One region of the Pseudoalteromonas sp. SA25 genome, then DNA from elsewhere that is predicted to be linked to it. Evidence: predicted binding sites of a transcription regulator. Region 1 holds the regulator's gene; the other holds the start of a gene.
What was found. Region 1 encodes sigma-54, which starts transcription at its own class of promoters, with help from an activator protein. Its sites were predicted from a motif close to GTTGGCACGNNNNTNGNNT; they were not measured.

Region 2: glnA (glutamate--ammonia ligase) is a predicted target of sigma-54. The motif match lies at 1,406-1,424, and genes of this name have one in related genera.

Annotation. Positions count from the first base shown of each region.
Region 1 covers NZ_WTKV01000001.1:59,093-63,253, reverse strand. Annotated here, with positions in the region: gene rapZ (RNase adapter RapZ) at 1-15, opposite strand, end outside; gene ptsN (PTS IIA-like nitrogen regulatory protein PtsN) at 34-486, opposite strand; gene hpf (ribosome hibernation promoting factor) at 491-778, opposite strand; gene GQR45_RS00330 (RNA polymerase factor sigma-54) at 804-2,303, opposite strand; gene lptB (LPS export ABC transporter ATP-binding protein) at 2,373-3,098, opposite strand; gene lptA (lipopolysaccharide transport periplasmic protein LptA) at 3,101-3,640, opposite strand; gene lptC (LPS export ABC transporter periplasmic protein LptC) at 3,630-4,161, opposite strand, start outside.
Region 2 covers NZ_WTKV01000012.1:10,225-14,385, forward strand. Annotated here, with positions in the region: gene glnA (glutamate--ammonia ligase) at 1-1,350, opposite strand, end outside; gene typA (translational GTPase TypA) at 1,858-3,681, shown strand; gene GQR45_RS11155 (CBM9 family sugar-binding protein) at 4,039-4,161, opposite strand, start outside.

The DNA.
Region 1 (4,161 bases):
GATAATTAACTCCATTTAACACCCTTTATAAAACTATGATTGATTGACAATAACTTGGTAAAGCTCAGTATCTGATTTTGCACTGCGTAACTGTTTACAAAAATCTTTGTTGTTTAGTTTATCAGCAATGGTTGCTAGAGTCTTTAAGTGCTGCTGGTTATCGCCATCTGGTACGATGAGTGCGACGAAAATATCAACAGGGCGATTATCGATTGCATCAAAATTTATTGGAGTTTCGCTAACGAGTACTAAAGCCAAAGGCTCTTCTGCACCGCTCATTCTTCCATGAGGAATGGCAATGCCACGCCCTATACCTGTACTACCGAGTTTCTCTCTGCTCATTAAAGCATTAAGAATATCTTGTTGCGGTAAATACGGAAGTTTGTCGTGAGCAAGTTCGCTAATGAACTCTAAAATTCTTTTTTTGCTATTAAAAAGGACCGCAGCTTTGCTGCAGTCCTGGCATATAAGTGAGCTTAATTTCATCATATTAGTGTCGAGCAAGCTTCTCTTTGTGTTTAATTACTTGTCGATCGAGCTTGTCGATCAACGAGTCAATGGCGGCATACATATCTTGATGTTCTGTAGAGGCAAATAGCTCAGCACCGCTTACGTGTATGGTGGCTTCTGCTTTTTGATTTAATTTTTCTACATCGAGAATGACATGAACATTATTAATATGATCAGAGTGTCTTTCTAGCTTCGCAAATTTGGTATTAATATAGTCTCTTAGTGAATCGGTTAATTCTACGTGACGACCAGTTAAGTTTAGTTGCATAAGCATTACCCTCTTTTTTTGCGTCTTAAATCAAACTTTTACGTTGATTTGACGGTGGAATAGCCAGAGATTCGCGGTATTTTGCGATTGTACGTCTCGCTACTTTAATTCCTTGCTCAGCCAATATATCCGCTATTTTGCTATCACTCAATGGTTTTGCTGAGTTTTCTGCTGCGATTAATTTTCGGATAAGCGCACGGATTGCTGTAGATGAACATTCACCACCGTTTTCGGTGCTTACATGGCTTGAGAAAAAATATTTAAGCTCAAATATACCACGGGGTGTGTGCATATACTTTTGGGTTGTTACGCGCGAAATTGTTGATTCGTGCATTTCTACCATTTCAGCAACATCATTTAAAACCATTGGTTTCATGGCTTCAGGACCGTGTTCAAAAAAGCCTTGTTGTTGCTTAACAATACAATTTGTTACTTTTAATAGCGTGTCGTTTCTACTTTCTAAGCTTTTAATAAACCATTTAGCTTCTTGTAAATGCGAGCGAATAAACTGGCTGTCACCACTGGATTTTACAGTGCGAGACATTGCCGCGTATTGGCTATTAACACGAATTTTAGGCATGCTATCTGGGTTTAACTCAACAACCCAGCGGCCTTTAATTTTTTTAACTGACACATCAGGAATAACATACTCAGACTCTTCTCTTACAATAGTATCTGCAGGTTTAGGGCTAAGAGTATGTATTAATGTCATTACTTCTTTAAGCTCTTCTTCTTTGAGCTTAGTTTTCTTCATTAATGTACGATAGTCACGAGCAGCTAATAAATCAATATGCTCGGTTAAAATCATTTTTGTTTCATTAATGTAAGGTGTTTCTTTATCAAACTGGTTAAGCTGAATACACAAACACTCTTGTAAACTACGTGCAGCAATACCAACAGGATCAAACAGCTGGATGCGTTTTAATACAGCTTCAATTTCATCAAGTTCGACTTCGTTATCATCTTCGTTTTCTTGATTAAAGCTTTCTAAAATCTCTTCGCAGCTTAGTGTTAAAATACCTGAATCATCGACGGCTTCTACAATAGCAATAGCAATAGCTTCGTCTGTAGGGCTAAATGGCGTTAGTTGTAACTGCCACATTAAATACTCATGGAGCGTTTCAGTAGAGGCACCTTGGTATATTGATTCGTCTTCAGGCATCGGACCCGATGATGCTGCTGGGGCGGCACTCATGTACTCATCCCAACTAACATCCATAGCCATGTCGTCACTTAGCGTGTCTTTTGCAAGTGCTTCACCACTATCTTGTTCGTATTCGCTTGGAGCATCATCGGCAGATGCGCTAACAGTTATGTCATCTGTATCTGCTTTTTGCTCGTTTTTACCTGCAGCGTCTTCTGAATAGTCTGCTTCTTCAACCTCTAATAGCGGGTTGCTGTCGAGAGCTTCTTGTATTTCTTGCTGGAGATCCAATGTACTGAGTTGCAACAAACGAATAGCTTGTTGCAGCTGTGGAGTCATTGTAAGTTGCTGGCCCATGCGCAGCTGTAGTGATTGCCTCATGTATCTCTAACAATCCTTTTATGTTGTTATAATTAATACTAGCAGATGCTTAAAGACATGGCGTAAATGTTACAGCCTAAATTGCTCGCCTAAGTAAACATCGCGTACTGTTTTATCATTTAATACGTGTTCTGGAGTACCTGATGCAATCAGCTCCCCATGAGAAACAATGTAGGCTTTTTCACAAACATCAAGGGTTTCTCTTACGTTATGATCGGTAATTAATACACCAATCCCACGATTTTTAAGATGTTCTATTATTTTCTTTATGTCTAATACCGAAATAGGGTCAACACCTGCAAATGGTTCATCCAGTAATATAAATTTAGGATCTGCTGCCAGCGCACGTGCTATTTCAACACGACGACGTTCGCCACCTGACAATGCCATACCTTGGCTATCGCGAATGTGTTGTATGCTAAATTCATCTAATAATTTATCGAGAGTGTCTTCTCTAGCTTGTTTATTTAACTCTTTGCGCGTTTCTAAAATGGCCATTAAGTTTTGATAAACAGTCAGCTTTCTGAATATTGAAGACTCTTGCGGTAAGTAGCCAATGCCTAATCTAGCACGACTATGCATAGGTAAAAGAGTAATATCGTTATCGTCTATCGATATTTTACCTTTGTCGCTAGGTACAAGTCCTACTATCATATAAAACGTGGTGGTTTTACCTGCGCCGTTAGGGCCAAGTAAGCCAACAATACTGCCAGCTTTGACTTCAAGGCCGACGTTTTTTACAACTTCACGGCCTTTATAGCTCTTTGCTAATAGCTCTGCTTTTAATGTGCTCATGGTTAACCTTTGTCGCTTTTTTTACTTTTTTTAGTCTCGATTGGCACTAAAATTGTGTGAACGCGGTCAGTTGAGTTTTCATCTTTTTCGGCACTGATTAGCTGCTGCTCTATATCGTAGGTAATGCTTTTAGCATTTATTTTTTGTCCCGCTTGCGATACTTGTGCATTACCAACAAGCGTTAAAAAACGCTTAGATACATCATAACGTACTTCGTCAGCACTGGCGCTCATAGTTGTGCCATCTGATTGCTTTTCTTCAAAGTGCGCAGGGCTACCTGTAGCAATTAATAATTGTTTATTATCACCAAGTTCATCGCGTTTATGTACTTCTAAGCGGTCGGCTGTGATACGGCGGTTACCGTGAATAATTTCAACGTTTTTCTCAAAAATCCCGACATTAGCTTTTAATTGACCTTCTTGCTTGTCGGCACTTATTGAAATTTGATTTGCAGTCGGTTGCGTGTTTTGCTCTGCAGCACCACTATTAAACGCTAGTATAAGTGTAGGAATAATAAGTGATTTTAATATTTTATTGGTCATAATATATGGTTCGCGTATGGTTAATTAGTTTTATCACTTCGGTTTTTAAGTCGGCTTCTAGGCCTTTACCAGTGATTTTTAAATTGGGTCCAGTGATGATAACGGGTTGCTCCGAACGCATTGTTAATAGCTTTATATCTACCTGAATATTATCAGCATTGATTTTGTCTATCATGGCGTTATCGGTTAAGTTTTTGGCAACCACATTGCCTTCTAAAATTAATTGTTTGTCTTCGTATAATGTTGCTTCGTCTGCATTTATTTGCCACGTTTGCTTTTCGTTATATAAAGTAAAAATAGGTTTTTCAAAAAACGTAAAACCTAATTGTTGATATAGCTCCATTTTAGCCGCAGTGACTTTGTGACTAATTTTACCTTGTTCGTCATAGGCTGTTTGTTTGAGTTCTATGGCTATGTAATCAGGCTTGGCAATAACTTCAGGCTCAGTCTGAGGCACAATATTTGTTTGTGTAAAATAAGGGTACCAAAGCCAAACCATACAGCTAATGAATAAAACGCTT
Region 2 (4,161 bases), on a different contig from region 1:
AACTTCTTTAGACTTAAGTGAGATGTAAGCATCGATTAAGTCATCAGTGAATACGCCACCTTGAGTTAAGAATTCACGGTCTGCGCTAAGTGCAGATAGTGCTTCGTCAAGTGATGCTGCAACAGTTGGAATTTCTGCTGCTTCTTCAGCTGGTAAGTCGTATAAATCTTTATCCATAGCATCGCCAGGATGGATCTTGTTTTTGATACCATCAAGGCCAGCCATAAGCATTGCTGAGAAAGCAAGGTATGGGTTAGCAGTTGGATCCGGGAAGCGTACTTCAATACGACGACCTTTTTCAGATGGAACCACTGGGATACGGATTGATGCAGAACGGTTACGTGCAGAGTATGCAAGCATAACTGGTGCTTCAAAACCTGGTACTAAACGTTTGTACGAGTTAGTAGACGCATTTGCGAAAGCGTTAATTGCTTTAGCATGCTTGATGATGCCGCCAATGTAGTAAAGTGCATCTTCAGAAAGACCGCCGTACTTATCACCAGCAAAAAGGTTTACACCATCTTTAGCAAGTGACTGGTGACAATGCATACCAGAACCGTTATCACCAACAACTGGCTTAGGCATAAACGTTGCTGTTTTACCGTATAAGTGAGCCATGTTATGGATAACATATTTCATTTCTTGAATTTCATCCGCTTTTAATACCATTGTATTAAAGCGAGTAGCGATTTCGTTTTGACCTGCTGTTGCTACTTCGTGGTGATGTGCTTCTACTACTTGGCCCATTTCTTCTAGAACTAGACACGTAGCTGAACGCCAATCTTGGAAGTCATCAACTGGAGCAACTGGGAAGTAACCGCCTTTAACACCTGGACGATGACCAGTGTTGCCATCTGCATATTCTTTATCTGAGTTCCAAGCAGCTTGCTTAGAATCAATTTTGTACATAGAACCAGACATATCTGATTTGTATTTAACATCGTCAAATACGAAAAATTCTGGCTCAGGGCCAAATAAAACAGTGTCTGCAATGCCTGTAGAACGCATGTAATCTTCAGCACGCTTAGCAACAGAACGCGGGTCGCGCTCATAGCCTTGTAGTGTAGAAGGCTCTACTACGTCACAACGTAAAATTAATGTCGCTTCTTCAGTGAAAGGGTCTAGTTTGATTGACTCAGGAACTGGCATTAATACCATGTCTGATTCGTTTATGCCTTTCCAGCCTGCAATTGAAGAACCGTCGAACATTTTACCGTCTTCGAAAAAATCTTCATCAACTTGGTGATGAGGAATCGATACATGTTGCTCTTTACCCTTAGTGTCAGTAAAGCGTAAATCAATGAACTTGACGTCATTTTCTTTAATAAAATCTAAAACCGATTGTGACATGTGTCCTCCAACTATTGGGTTTTGTTATTGCTGCATAATTGCTTTGGTATTTACTAAGCTGATTTTGTGCCATTATTGTAACTGGCTGTTTATAAATTAAAAAAATATCATTGCATCAAAATGGAATATATTTACGCACCATATTGGTGCGTAAATATTCCATTTTAGTGCAAAATTTACAGAGCGTAATTTGTTGTTAATTTAATCAGCTGAAATTAGCATAACCTAAATGTAAAAGAGTAACAAAAAGATCGGAAAAATAGCCAAAAAGACTGTTTTTCAAAAAAATATTGAAATTTAATTCATATAATTGTCATATATAAAACAGATACTTAGTAAAAGTATTGAGAAAGTTTTAAAATATGTATTGGATAAACTTTCATCCATGTCATTAATGAGGGATAATATGCGCCCTTTTAAATCCTATGCTGGGACATCTCGCGAAAGCGTGGATGAGTGCGTAGATCTTGCAGGATCATTGAGAATTTAATTTCTCTGAGTAAATATATGAGCATCGAAAAGTTAAGAAATATAGCGATTATCGCGCACGTTGACCACGGTAAAACAACTCTGGTTGACAAACTACTTGAGCAATCAGGTACATTAGAAACACGCGGCGGTAACGAAGAGCGCGTGATGGACTCAAACGACATTGAGAAAGAACGTGGTATTACCATTTTGGCTAAAAACACAGCCATCTCTTGGAACGACTACCATATCAATATCGTAGATACTCCGGGACACGCCGATTTCGGTGGTGAAGTTGAACGCGTACTTTCGATGGCTGACTCAGTATTATTACTTGTTGATGCTCAAGAAGGTCCAATGCCACAAACGCGTTTCGTTACGCAAAAGGCATTCGCGCAAGGCTTAAAGCCAATCGTAGTTATCAATAAAATTGATAAGCCAGGTTCACGTCCTGATTGGGTTATGGATCAAATCTTTGATTTATTCGACAACCTTGGCGCAACTGACGAACAGTTAGATTTTAAAGTAATCTACGCTTCAGCTATCAACGGCTGGGCAACACTAGATTTAGACGAGCCATCAGACAACATGGAACCTATGTTCAAGATGATCGTTGACGAAGTATCACCACCGGATGCAGATCCTGAAGGTGACTTCCAAATGCAAATTTCTCAACTAGATTACAACTCTTATGTTGGTGTAGTTGGTATTGGTCGTATTAAACGTGGTTCTGTTGCTCCTAACCAACAAGTTACTATTATCAGTGCTGATGGCACTACACGTAATGGTAAAATTGGCGCAGTACAAAGCTACCTAGGTCTTGAACGTATCGAAACTGATAGAGCTTACGCTGGTAACATCGTAACTGTAACAGGTATTGGTGAGCTTAAGATTTCTGATACAGTTTGTTTCCCAGGAAACGTTGAAGCATTACCACCACTAAGTGTTGATGAGCCAACTGTAACAATGACATTCTCTGTAAATAACTCACCTTTCTGTGGTAAAGAAGGTAAGTTTGTAACGTCACGTAATATCCGTGAACGTTTAGACAAAGAATTAGTACACAACGTAGCACTTCGCGTTGAAGATACTGGTAGCCCAGATAGCTTCCGTGTTTCTGGTCGTGGTGAATTACACCTAGGTATCTTAATCGAGAACATGCGTCGTGAAGGTTACGAGCTTTCAGTTTCTCGTCCAGAAGTTATCTTACGTACTGTAGATGGCGTTCTAGAAGAACCGTTTGAAACAGTTACTATTGACTGTCAAGACGAGCATCAGGGTTCTGTTATGGAACAAGTTGGCCTACGTAAAGGTGAACTTACTAACATGACTCCAGATGGCAAAGGCCGTATGCGTTTAGATTTCATGATCCCTAGCCGTGGTTTAATTGGTTTCCAAACTGATTTCATGACGCTTACTTCGGGTTCTGGTCTTATGTACCATACGTTCGATCATTACGGTCCTCACAAAGGTGGCGACATCGGTGTTCGTAAGAACGGCGTAATGATTGCAAACGCAACTGGTAAAGCACTTACTAACGCATTATTCAACTTACAAGAACGCGGCCGTTTATTCATCGGTCACGGTGTTGAAGTATACGAAGGTATGGTTATCGGTATTCATAACCGTGATAACGACCTTACAGTTAACGCCCTTAAAGGCAAGCAGTTAACTAACGTACGTGCATCTGGTACTGATGAAGCGCAAACGCTTTCTCCACACCTTAACTACTCACTTGAGCAAGCGCTTGAGTTCATCGATGATGACGAGCTAGTTGAAGTAACTCCACTAAACATTCGTATTCGTAAGCGTTACCTTACAGAAAACGAACGTAAACGTGCAGGTCGTGGACCTAAGTCATAATCTATTAATTTAGAATAATGATTTTAAAAGCCGCTGTATTGAAAAATACAGCGGCTTTTTTGTTTTTGAAAACAAGAGCTGTAGGCTATAAGTCGTCAGCTGACAGTATTTAGCTCAAAATTATATAGCTACTGTTTTGTGATGAAATTTCCATAATATATTTACCTCTAAAAGCGCAGCGCCTCTTAACCTCTTTGTGAATAATTTATTTAAAGATTTTTTGCACAAGGAGAAGTGAATGAGAGAGCTGAAACAGCCGATAATGTAAAGTATCAGTGTTTGTTGGTGGGCTTTTTTTCGCTGGGTTTCGCTTCGCTCAACCCAACATACGTGTTCAATTATTTTATTGGTAGTTACTTACTTTTTAGGGAGTAGGGTTATTTTGCCAAATACGTCTGCATCTATAAAACCACGATTTCTGTCGCCATTTACTGGTTGTACTTCGTGTGAGCCCATAAAGTGCTCGCGCACGTCACTGCC